DNA from 3 places in the Streptomyces sp. NPDC046900 genome. Region 1 is predicted to be linked to each of the others. Evidence: riboswitches for the same ligand, from Rfam matches in the RefSeq annotation. Region 1 holds a riboswitch; each other region holds the start of a gene.
The links. A riboswitch is a leader RNA that binds a small molecule or an ion and turns the genes downstream of it on or off. The one in region 1 is predicted to bind cyclic di-AMP.
Positions count from the first base shown of each region.

Region 2: it holds a riboswitch for cyclic di-AMP, as region 1 does, so the genes downstream of both, ABZ904_RS11660 (C40 family peptidase) here and ABZ904_RS36350 (NlpC/P60 family protein) in region 1, are expected to answer to the same signal.
Region 3: it holds a riboswitch for cyclic di-AMP, as region 1 does, so the genes downstream of both, ABZ904_RS16870 (transglycosylase SLT domain-containing protein) here and ABZ904_RS36350 (NlpC/P60 family protein) in region 1, are expected to answer to the same signal.

Region 1 covers NZ_JBEYXD010000059.1:26,433-30,462, forward strand. Annotated here, with positions in the region: gene pcrA (DNA helicase PcrA) at 1-1,764, opposite strand, end outside; cyclic di-AMP (ydaO/yuaA leader) riboswitch at 2,172-2,341, shown strand; gene ABZ904_RS36350 (NlpC/P60 family protein) at 2,350-3,522, shown strand; gene ABZ904_RS36355 (tellurite resistance/C4-dicarboxylate transporter family protein) at 3,631-4,030, shown strand, end outside.
Region 2 covers NZ_JBEYXD010000008.1:224,852-228,881, forward strand. Annotated here, with positions in the region: gene ABZ904_RS11650 (ATP-dependent Clp protease proteolytic subunit) at 91-726, shown strand; gene ABZ904_RS11655 (hypothetical protein) at 734-1,042, shown strand; cyclic di-AMP (ydaO/yuaA leader) riboswitch at 1,497-1,692, shown strand; gene ABZ904_RS11660 (C40 family peptidase) at 1,696-2,169, shown strand; gene ABZ904_RS11665 (DUF6328 family protein) at 2,249-2,782, shown strand; gene ABZ904_RS11670 (ATP-binding protein) at 2,847-3,305, opposite strand; gene ABZ904_RS11675 (helix-turn-helix transcriptional regulator) at 3,555-4,030, shown strand, end outside.
Region 3 covers NZ_JBEYXD010000014.1:109,338-113,367, forward strand. Annotated here, with positions in the region: gene fahA (fumarylacetoacetase) at 1-901, opposite strand, end outside; gene ABZ904_RS16865 (HAD family hydrolase) at 1,337-2,200, shown strand; gene ABZ904_RS16870 (transglycosylase SLT domain-containing protein) at 2,194-2,697, opposite strand; cyclic di-AMP (ydaO/yuaA leader) riboswitch at 2,702-2,870, opposite strand; partial or broken gene ABZ904_RS16875 (CocE/NonD family hydrolase) at 3,243-4,030, opposite strand, start outside.

The sequences.
Region 1 (4,030 bases):
GTTCTCGATGCGGGTCTCGTCCTGCGGGTCCGTCGAGGCCTGCAACTCCGCCAGATAGCCGGTGCGTTCGAGGACGGCTTCCAGGACGGTGGCCGGTCCCGCGCCGGACTCCACGATCGTCCGCAGGTCCTCCATCAGCGCGTTGAACCGCTTGACCGCGTTGGTCGAGCGGGCCGCCATGCCGTACGCCTCGTCCACGCGACGCAGCGCCTGCGGGAAGCTGATCTTCTCCCTCTGGGCCAGGGCGTCGATCATCGCCTCGGCACGGTCGCCGATCCCCCGCTTCGGCACGTTCAGGATCCGCCGCAGCGGCACGGAGTCCTCCGGGTTCGCCAGCACCCGCAGATACGCCAGGACGTCCCGGACCTCCTTGCGCTCGTAGAAGCGGACGCCGCCGACGACCTTGTAGGGCAGGCCGACGCGGATGAAGATCTCTTCGAAGACACGGGACTGGGCGTTCGTGCGGTAGAAGACGGCGACGTCGCCCGCCTTCGCCTCGCCCGTGTCGGTGAGGCGGTCTATCTCCTCGGCGACGAACTGGGCCTCGTCGTGCTCGGTGTCGGCGACGTAGCCGGTGATCCGCGCGCCCGCGCCCGCGTTGGTCCACAGGTTCTTCGGGCGGCGGGACTCGTTGCGCTCGATGACCGCGTTGGCGGCGCTCAGGATCGTCTGCGTGGAGCGGTAGTTCTGCTCCAGCAGGATCGTGGTGGCGTCCGGGTAGTCCTCCTCGAACTGGAGGATGTTGCGGATGGTCGCGCCGCGGAAGGCGTAGATCGACTGGTCGGCGTCACCGACGACGCACAGTTCGGCCGGCTGCAACTCGTCCTCGCCGGGCGGTACGTCCACGGGGTGCTCACGGGTGCCGACGAGCTCCCGGACGAGGGCGTACTGGGCGTGGTTGGTGTCCTGGTACTCGTCCACGAGGACGTGGCGGAAGCGGCGGCGGTAGTGCTCGGCGACGTCCGGGAAGGCGCGCAGCAGGTTCACCGTCGTCATGATCAGGTCGTCGAAGTCGAGCGCGTTCGCCTCGCGGAGCCTGGACTGGTAGAGCGCGTACGCCTGGGCGAGGGTCTTCTCGAATCCGTCGGCGGCCTGCGCGGCGAAGTCCTCTTCGTCGATCAACTCGTTCTTCAGGTTGGAGATCTTGGCGCTGAAGGACTTCGGCGGGTACCGCTTGGGGTCGAGGTCCAGATCGCGGCAGACGAGCGCCATCAGCCGCTTGCTGTCGGCCGCGTCGTAGATCGAGAAGGAGGATGTGAAGCCGAGTTTCTTGCTCTCCCGGCGCAGGATGCGGACGCACGCGCTGTGGAAGGTCATCACCCACATCGCGTTCGCGCGCGGGCCGACGAGGTGCTCGACGCGCTCCTTCATCTCGCCCGCGGCCTTGTTGGTGAAGGTGATCGCGAGGATCTGCCCGGGGTGGACGCCGCGCTCGGCCAGCAGATGGGCGATGCGGTGCGTCAGCACACGGGTCTTGCCCGAGCCGGCGCCGGCCACGATGAGCAGGGGGGAGCCGGCGTGCACAACGGCCGCGCGCTGGTTCTCGTTGAGCCCCTGGAGCAGTGCCTGGGGGTCGATGACCGGGCGGGGCGCGCCGTCCCTGTAGTACGCCTCACGGTCCGGGGGTACGTCGAAACGCCCGCCGAACAGATCGTCCGGAACCGGTTCCGGAGCGTGATCGTCCTCGGGTGGCGGGGGCTGCTCCTCAGCGGCCGGGGTGGCCTTGAGGTCCGCCAGGAAGCTGTCGTCAAAGAGGCTGCTCATCGCTCTCCGAGTCTAGGCCGCCCGACCGACAACCGACCGCCGCCCGGGAAACACACCGGCCCGCCTGGGCTCCCCGACGGATGATCTTCCGAATTCGGCCACAAGGACTCCGTCACCTTCCGGGATCGATCGGTCACCAGCGGAAACGGATCGCATGGGGCGGACATGCCTGCCCAGGGCCCCGCTCGAGCCCGTGCGGACAGGAAGACGACACCCCTCCGGCAGCCGCGTCAGGAACGAGTCAACTCATCACAGACCTGCCCATATTGACCACGGGCCGACGGATTCATGAGCCAGGTCACGAAAATGTATCGGGCATATCGAACATCAACCTTCACACGGACCACATCAGTTGGCTACCGTTCCCGGCGGGCCGTACGACCCCCACCGGCGAAGGTCGCCGGGTCGCGCGGCTTCCGCCGAGTCCGGTGCGCCCTCGCGGCAGCCGGAGCCGGGGACCCACCCGATCCCGGGGTGAATCGGCCGACCGCCTTTCGGGGCAAGGCCGTAGGGCACGCCTTCCGAACCACCCGCCCGAACCCGACAGCTAACTCGGTAGGCGGAGTACGGAAGGAGTCGCCTCCCATGGCGCCGCACCGCAAGGCCCGCCCCTCAGGCACGCGCATCGCAGGCATACGGACCCCCGCCCTCGCGACGGCGGCCCTCACCTCCGTGGCCCTGCTCTCCCAGACGGCCAACGCCGCGCCCTCCACCGACGGCAAGCCGAGCATCGAAGAGGTCGAGAAAAAGGTCGACGACCTCTACCGCCAGGCCGAGTCGGCGACCGAGAAGTACAACGCCGCCAAGGAGAAGACGGCCGGCCAACGCAAGCGCGTCGACACGCTCCTGGACGACGTCGCCAGACGCACACAGAGCCTCAACGAGGCGCGGGACAAGCTGGGTTCGTTCGCCGCCGCGCAGTACCGCACGGGGGCGGCGGCCCCCGACACGGCCACGCTCCTGCTCGCCGACTCGCCCCAGGACTACTTCGACCAGACCCAGTTGATGGGCCGGCTCACCAGTCGCCAGAAGCAGGCGGTCGACGAGTACACCACCGACCAGGCCGCGACGATGGACAAGCGGCGCGAGGCCACCCAGAGCCTGCAGACGCTCACGGAGTCGCAGCAGACCCTCAGGTCGAGCAAGACGACCATCCAGACGAAGCTCGCCGCCGCACGGAACCTGCTCTCGGATCTGACCGCCGAGGAGAAGGCGCGACTCGCCGCGATCGAGCAGAAGAAGCAGGAAGAGGCTCAGCGCCAGGCGGAAGAGCTGGCACGGCAGCAGGCGGCACAGCGAGAGGCCGCGCAGCGTCAGGCGGCTCAGCAGAAGGCGCAGTCGAGCACGCCGAGTACTACGACCGGTTCGACGGACACGTCCGCCACGGGCTCCTCGAACGCGACGAAGGCTGACCAGGTCCTGGCGTTCGCCCGGGCCCAGATCGGCAAGCCCTATGTGTGGGGCGCCACCGGACCGGACTCGTACGACTGCTCGGGGCTGACCCAGGCCGCTTGGAAGGCCGCCGGGGTGTCGCTCCCACGCACCACGTACGACCAGGTGAACGCCGGCACGACGGTCTCGCTCACCGACGCCCAGCCCGGTGACCTGATCTTCTTCTACGACGACATCAGCCACGTCGGCATCTACATCGGCAACGGCATGATGATCCACGCCCCGAAGCCCGGCGCGTACGTCCGCGAGGAGTCGGTCTACTACGGCGGCGCTTCGATCATCCACAGCGTGGTGCGGCCCGGCTGAGGCCGGTTTCCCTTTCCGGTACGGGGCACGCGCGCGTGGGGTTGTTTTCGGCCCTCCCGCGCGCGTGCCCCGTACGCATCGCGCGTGTGCGTCCCTAGCATCAGGCGCATGTCAGGCACCTCCGAGCTCCGCACCTGGTGGACACAGCGTCCGCCCGCCACCGGGGCCGCCGTGATGGCGACCGGCATCCTGTCGGTCGGGCTGCATCTGACCGGGTACGGGGTCCTCTCCCGTATCGCCCTCGCCTTGACGGCCGCCGCCTGGCTGGGGCTCGTCGTCGACGTCGGCGTACGGGTGCTGTGGGAGCGCGACCGGTGGGCTCAGCAGGCTCTCACGGCGGCCGCGCTCGCCTCTGTGGCGGCGACCGCCACGCTGGGCACGGGAGTGTCCATGCAGGGCGGGCGGCCGCTCGCCGAGGCACTTCTCGCGCTGGCCTTCGTGCTGTGGGTGGGCCTGCTCCTCCCGGTCGCACTGCGCTGGGAGCGGCCTATGCCCGGGGCCGTGTTCC
Region 2 (4,030 bases), on a different contig from region 1:
CTCGTTTTTCGCTCTCAGCATGCTCACCTCCAGACCCAGCGTACGTCCTGTACATTTTGTACGGAAGCCGATTCCGAGGAGGCGCGTGCCATGAACCGACCGTCCGCCCGCTATGTCCTGCCGGAGTTCACCGAACGCACCGGCTACGGGCAGCGGACCCTCGACCCGTACTCCAAACTGCTGGACGAGCGGATCATCTTTCTGGGAACGCCCATCGACGACACCTCGGCCAATGACGTGATGGCGCAGTTCATGCATCTCGAGTACCTGGATCCGGACCGGGACATCTCGCTGTACATCAACTCCCCCGGCGGATCGTTCAGCGCGATGACGGCCGTCTACGACACGATCCAGTACGTCGGCTGCGATGTGGAGACGATCTGTCTCGGCCAGGCGGCGTCCGCCGCGGCCGTTCTGCTCGCCGCGGGCACGCCGGGCAAGCGGTTCGCGCTGCCGGGCGCACGCGTACTGATCCACCAGCCGTCCCTGCCGGAGCCCATCCAGGGACAGGCCACCGATCTGGCCATCCAGGCCGAGGAGCTCATCCGCACGCGCAGGCGGCTGGAGGAGATGCTCGCGCGGCACACCGGGCAGAGTCCCGAGCGGATCGCAGCCGACATCGAGCGGGACAAGATCCTCGACGCCCCGGCTGCGGTGGAGTACGGGCTGGTCGATCGCATCATCCCGAGCCGCAAGGCGTCGCGCACCGCGCCCGGCGCGAGGTGAGCCGTCGATGCTGCCGCCCGAACTGCCTCCGCTGCCCCCGCTGACCCGTGCGGAAGCCGAACTGATCGACCGTTACCTCGACGTGGTCGACCTCGTCGGCCGCATCAACCCCGCGCACTCCGGGGACACCTACGGCTCACTGCGCGCCGCCCAGGCCCTGGTCGGCAAAGCGGTGGCCCTGCGCGAGGCCCTGGCGCTGATGCACCAGCGCGGGGAGAGCGAACTGCACGGCCGCACGCTCGCCCGGGCGCTGCGCGTCCTGGACGGCGAACGCCGCGCGGCCCGTGTCACGGTGCCTCCCGGACCGGACGACTGAGCTGATGGATCGGTGCGGATGCGGGGCCGGCCTGAGCGACGGCTCCGCCGTCCTCCACCGCCGCGCGGGACGGCTGGCTGACGGGTAGTGACTGGTGCGCGGGGGCGGGGCAGTTGACTGGACGGTCGCCGCGCACCGCGCATCGGGCGGCGACCCCTACCCCTTTACCGCGGCTCAAACGCGCCGAACGGGTTACCCACACTCGGAGTAGACGTCCATGATCCCAAGGGCCCGCGAGGCATGCGCAACGCGCTTGCCCTTGGGCCAGGATGAGGTGTTCCACCGCAGGTCCGGGCCTCGTCCCACCCCTCAACGCGGCCCGAACAAAGGGCTGTCCAGCCGAACGGGTGAGTGGTGAGTAATGCCACAAACCACCGGTTCCATTGTGTTTTTTGGACACTCGTGAGTGAAGATCCCTTGCTGACGACAAGCCCCCGCCACCACGGCGGGGCGGTCCGGGCGGACGCCGAATCCTGCCGCCGCCCGGATGACGGGTCGACAGAAATGGATCGGCAGGAGTGGAGGACCCAGCAAGGCGGGCCGCCGGAGAGATCCGGGCGGTCCTTGGGGTGAAGCCGCGTGAGCGGCCGGGCTACTTCGCCAGCCCGAATCCGACAGGACATCCTTCACAGGCGGCTGACGAAGGGTTGCGCATGACTGCGCTCAATCGTGTCCCGTCGCTGCTGACCCGGGCCGGCACGGCCTCGGCTCTCACTCTCGCCGCCGTCGGCGGCAGCATCGTGGCCCCCGGCCTCGCAACCGACGCCGCCGCCGCGGCTCCGGCTACCAAGGCGCTGCAGATCGCGGCGTCCAAGAAGGGATCGCCGTACCAGTACGGTGCCACCGGCCCGCGCCGCTTCGACTGCTCGGGGCTCACGGTGTACGCGTTCAACAAGGCCGGCAAGAAGCTGCCCCGCACCGCCGCGGCACAGTACAACAAGACGCGCCACATCTCCGCGTCGCACCGCAGGGCGGGAGACCTGGTGTTCTTCCACTGGGGCCGCAGCGTCTACCACGTCGGCATCTACGCCGGGAAGGGAAGGATCTGGCACTCCCCGAGGACCGGGGACGTAGTGAGGCTCCAGAAGATCTGGACGAAGAGCGTGTGGTACGGACGGGTCAGCTGATTCGACCTGCGGGGTGGCGGCACGGCGCGCCGCCACCCCGCCGGGGCGTGCGCCGGGTCGAATCGGTTACTTGTTCACCATGGCCGACCCACTACCTCACCAGGATCGGAACGAGACACCCCTGGAGCGCGCCGACCGCAACTTCTCCGAGTTGCTTCAGGAGCTGCGGGTCACCCAGACCGGGGTGCAGATCCTCTTCGCGTTCCTGCTGACCCTCGCCTTCACCTCGCGCTTCCCGTCCCTCGACACGGTCCAGCGCATCACGTACGTCACCACCCTCCTGCTGGCCGTGTTGGCCGCAGCCCTGTTCACCTCGCCCGCGGCGCTGCACCGCACCCTCTTCCAGCAGCGTGTGAAGCCCTCCGTGGTGCGGATCTCGTCCCGCCTCGCCGCGCTCGGGCTTGTGGTCCTGACGCTGGCGTTCACCGGGTCGGTGCTGCTGGTGGTGGACGTGGCCATGGGTCGCATCGCCGGTATCGCCGCCAGTGCGAGCACCTTCCTGGTCTACGTCGGCCTGTGGCGTGTCATGCCGCGGATGGTCCAGCGCACGATCACCGATCACCGGACGACGGACCAGGCGGACGGCCGGGACACCCCCGGGCCCTCTCGCTGACGTGCGGCCGCCGGTCCCGCCCGGGGCGACGAGACGACACGGCGCCGAGTGCGCCGGCCGGGTCTCAGGGGCCCTGCTGGCCGCCCGCCGCGACCGGCTCCACGGGTGCGGCCCACGGCAGTTCGATCGCGACCGTCTTGCCGCCCTCGCGGGTGGGCCGCACGCTCAGCTTGCCGCCGTACTCCGCGGCGAGCCAGCGGATGATCACCATTCCGCGGCCGTTGTCCTGTTGCACGGCCGCGGGCAGGCGTTTGGGGAAACGCGGGTGGCTGTCGGTGACGGCGATGCGCAATAACTCGTCCCGGTCGAGGACGACGTCCACCGTGAACGTGGGTGACTGCCCCAGGGTGTGCTGGACGGCGTTCGTGGCGAGTTCGGACACGATCAGCCGTACGGTGTCGGCGACTTCGGCGTCGCCCGGCAGTCCCCATTCGATGAGAATGTCGGAGACATATTTCCGGGCGGCGGAGACCGAGGCGGGATCGCTCGGCAGAGTGACGGATGCTTCCTGATGATCTGCCATGGCGACGTCGTCCCTTTCCCACGGGACCGGAGTCCGACACGAGGGGTTGGTTCGAGTAACGGTTCCGGACTTGGTGCTGCTCGCCAGCCTGCCATCACCTGGCCCCTGTCGGGTGCGATCCCCCGAGATATGCATATATCTGTCGCCCAAAGCGGTGAACTCTCCGACGACCGACCGTATTTGGGCGACCCCGGGGCTCATCCTCTACCGTCGCCGTGAAAACCGCGCGCCATGCGGAGGGAGTCGGCCATGCAGTACGGACCAGCGGTGCGCCGCCGCAAACTCGGCGCCGAATTGCGCGACCTGCGCGCCCGGACGAGGCTCACGAGCGGTGAGGCAGCCGCCCTGGTCGGCTGGCACCAGTCCAAGGTGAGCCGGATCGAGACGGGTGCCAGCGGGGTCAAACCGGCCGACGTGGGCCGGCTGCTGGACGCGTACGGTGTCGAGGAGCCCGAGCTGCGGGAGCTGCTGCTCATGCTCGCGGGCTCGGAGGACGGCGGCGGGCGGCAGAACTGGTGGAACGCCTACCGCGGGGTGTTGCCGCCGACCTACCGCGATTTCATCAGCCTGGAGTCACAGGCGAGCGGGATACGCACGCTGGAGACCTCCGTGGTGCCGGGGCTGCTCCAGACGCCCGAGTACGCCCGGGCCGTGACCTGGGCCGCCGTCGGCGGCCTGGAGGACGACAAGCTGGACGCCCTGGTGGAGGTGCGGCTGGCCCGGCA
Region 3 (4,030 bases), on a different contig from region 1:
CATGGCCGTTGACCGCCACGGAGATGTGCAGGTCGTAGCCCGCCGGTTCGTCCTGTGAGTCGTCCAGGTACGGCAACAGGGTGTGCGTGCGCTCCGGCGGCGCCACCCGGGCCTGCTCCAGCGCGTCCAGCGGGGTGATCCACGCCGAGACGGAGGTGGCGAACGACTTGCCGAGGAACGGTCCGAGCGGCACGTACTCCCAGGACTGGATGTCCCGCGCCGACCAGTCGTTGAGGAGGCAGAGACCGAACACATGGTCGCGGAAGCCGGACAGCGGGACCGGCCGGCCCATCTGCGACGGCACGCCCACCACGAATCCCACCTCGGCCTCGATGTCCAGGCGGACGGAGGGCCCGAAGACCGGCACCGGGTCCGGGGGCGCCTTGCGCTGGCCCTGCGGACGGACGACATCGGTGCCCGACACCACCACCGTGCCCGACCGGCCGTGGTAACCGATGGGCAGGTGCTTCCAGTTGGGGGGCAGCGAGTCGGGCGCGTCGGGGCGGAAGATCCGGCCGACATTGCGGGCGTGGTTCTCGGAGGCGTAGAAGTCGACGTAGTCCGCCACCTCGAAGGGCAGGTGCAGGGTGACCTCGGAGAGCGGGCGCAGAAGGGGTTCGACGGTCTCCCGGTGCGCGGGCACCGTCACCCACGCCGTCAGCGCCCGGCGGACGTCCGACCAGGCGGTGCGCCCCGCCGCCAGCAGCGGGCCGAGCGACGGCCGCGCCAGCAGGGCGGCGTAAGGGGAGCCGAGCGCCAGCGCCGCGGCGCCCGCGTCCAGTACGTGGTCGCCCAGGCGGACGCCGACGCTCCGATCGTCGGAGCCGATGGGCGAGAACACGCCGTAGGGCAGATTGTGCGGGCCGAAGGGGTCGCCCTCGGGGAGGTCGAAGGGGGGCATCTGATGCTGCCTCGCTTTCGTGCACTTCTGGTGTGCCGGGCATGGGAAATGTGTTCCATGTGGTCGCCGCACACGTTACGGGGGAGTCGCCTGTCTGGGCAGTGTCGAAGTGTTCGCTATGTCCGAATAGGTCTTGTCGGAGCAATCAATTCCGGCTTGGCGTCCTTCAGGGACACAGACGAAGTGGGTCCGGTCCATGGGGGCCTCGTGGTCGACAGCGCCGGCAATGTGCCGTTCGACGCGGACCGCGACGTACCGGGGCTCATAGGGAAGGGCTCAACGGCGCGTGGGGAAGGGGGAGTCGAGCTGCCGGTCGCCGTTCCCGGGGGCCGCGACGCGAGGGAGGATACCCGTGCGTGCCGGGCTGCGTGGGATATCGGATGCCGTCCGGTAACCGCCCGAACGCTGAGGTGTTTCCATCCGTATTCTCTGATCATGGCCGCACCCCTCGCTTACTCACTCATCGCCACTGACCTGGACGGAACGCTGCTGCGTGGTGACGACACGCTCTCCGACCGGTCAAGGGCCGCGCTGGAACGGGCCACCGCGGCCGGTGCACAGCACCTGGTGGTGACGGGCCGCCCGGCGCCGAGGGTGCGACCGCTGCTCGACGACCTCGGCGGCAGGGGGCTTGCGGTGTGCGGACAGGGCGCGCAGGTGTACGACGCCGGCGCTCAGCGGCTGCTTTTCTCCGTCACCCTGGACCGGGAGTTGGCCGAAACCGCGCTCGGCAAGATCGAGGCCGAGGTGGGGCAGGTGTACGCGGCCGTGGACCAGGACGGAGTGCACGGGCTCACGCTCATCGAGCCCGGCTACCAAATGCCGCATCCCACGCTGCCCGCGGTGCGGGTGGAGCGGCGCGACGACCTGTGGTGCGAGCCCATCAGCAAGGTGCTGCTGCGCCACCACACCCTGTCCGACGACGAGTTGGCGACGGTGGCCCGTGGCGTGGTCGGTTCTCTGGCGACGGTCACCATGTCGGGACCCGGCACCGTCGAGCTCCAGCCGTGCGGCGTCACCAAGGCGACGGGGCTCGCGCTGGCCGCCGGTTTCCTGGGCCTGAGCCCGTCGGGGACCATCGCGTTCGGGGACATGCCCAACGACATCCCCATGTTCGACTGGGCGGCGCACGGCGTCGCCATGGCCAACGCCCACCCGGAACTCAAGGCGGTCGCCGACGAGATCACCACGTCGAACGAGGACGACGGCATCGCCGTCGTCCTCGAGCGACTGTTCCCGGCCGCCATCCCCCGGCAGGCGGCTGCCGGTCAGGGGTTGGCGGCCCGCGGACCTCAGTAGGCGCTGTTGACGTTGTCGATCGAGCCGTACCGGTGGGCGGCGTAGTTGCACGCGGCCGTGATGTTCGCGACCGGGTCGTAGGGGTCGAAGGGCGTGCCCGACACGTGGTACGTCCGGAAGGTCGGGTCGATGATCTGGAGGAGCCCCTTGGACGGGATGCCCTTGCGGGCGTTGGAGTCCCAGAGGTTGATGGCCTTCGGGTTGCCCGAGGACTCGCGCATCACGTTGCGGTAGATGCCGTTGTACGAGCCGGGGATTCCCTTCTGGGCCATGATCGCGAGCGACTGGCGGATCCAGCCGTCGAGGCTACCGGCGCGGGACGTCACGCTGGCGGCCTTCGTCGGAGCGGCCGGCGTGGCGGCCGAGGCGCAGGTCGCACCCATGATCGGCAGGGCGAGAACCACGGCTCCGGTCCCCGCGGCGGTGAGTGCGCGGCGGATGCGGGTGGCCTTGGAGTTGCGGTCCTGGCGACGTGCGGGCAGGGCGAAAGCGGACATGTGGCATTCCTCTCCGGCGCCTGCGAGGTGAGCTGTCGGGTTCGGGCGGGGAGGTGCCCGGCCGTGTCCTCGGTGTCGAGGCACGGCTTCACCCCAAGCCGTTCCGGCACGCTGTCCGGCTCGGCGACTTACCTGGGTCCCCCGCTCCTGCCGTGGTGGGTCGATGGCTTCTCGAGCGGCGGCAGGATTCGGCGGCCCGCTCGGGTCGAAGGGAAGGTATGCGAGAGCACATGTCGGGAACAAGCCTGGAAGTCATGCTCCGGCCCGATTGACCCTGACATTGGGGAATAAGGGGTGTGATCCTCTTTGCCGAGAGATGCTCAACTTGGCATATGCAAAGGGTGATTGGGTGACCCGCCCGAAAGCCCCCCTCCGGTGGGTGCGTGACCCAATTCACTTCGCCCTTGCGTGAGACCCGATCGGCAACTAAGGGGCTAATACGGCAATTCGGACAGGCGGATGCGCACACCTCCCCCGTCCGGCATTCCGGCTAATCGGGCATATTGCCCTATAAGGGCTTGGGGTGGCGATCGGATGCCTCGCCTCTATCCCGTTCCGCGGGGGATCCGTTTCTCCCATGTGCGGTGGAACACCACCTCATAGCCGTCCTTGCAGACGACCTCGTGAGAGGTGACGAAGTCCGTCTCGGTGCAGGTGAGCTCCGCGTGCGTCTCCACCCTCGCGTCCCAGCCCGACTCCGGGCGGTGCAGCCGGACCGACCAGTCGCAGCGGATGCGGGCGGTCAACGGACCCGAGTCCTCGATGGTGTACGCCTCCAGCGCGTCCTCGCTCACTTCGAGGCCGTCGGGATACACGCGGGTGCCGTCCCGGCGCGGGTCGACGACCAGGAGCCACTCGCCCTTCGCCACGTCCCGCACCACCAGGCGCTCCGGGCGGGGTTCGTCGAGCGTGGCCGGATCGCTGACGCCGAGCGGCTCGGACTGCTCCGGTTCCCCGAAAGCGATGCGCGGCCCCTGCTCCCGGGTCCGCACCGGGAGTTCCAGCGAGCTTCCGGCCGGGTTCAGCGTGAAGCCCGCCTCCGAACCCGGCCGGGGCCACGCCCACGGCCAGTACGCGGAGGAGACGGCCAGGCGGATGCGGTGGCGGGGCGGGAAGGCATGGCCGACACCGCTCAGTTCGAAGACCACGTCCTCCGTCGTGCCCGGAATCCAAGGGGCGGCCCGATCAGGACCGCGGCGCGCCCACAGGTTCAGGACTCCACGGGTGACCAGCGTCGAAGACCCGTCGGGCGCCACGTCGCAGAGACGGGCGACCACTTGGCCGCCCGGCACCGGACAGGTCAGCCGCAGCCGCACCCGGGGACGCCCCAGCA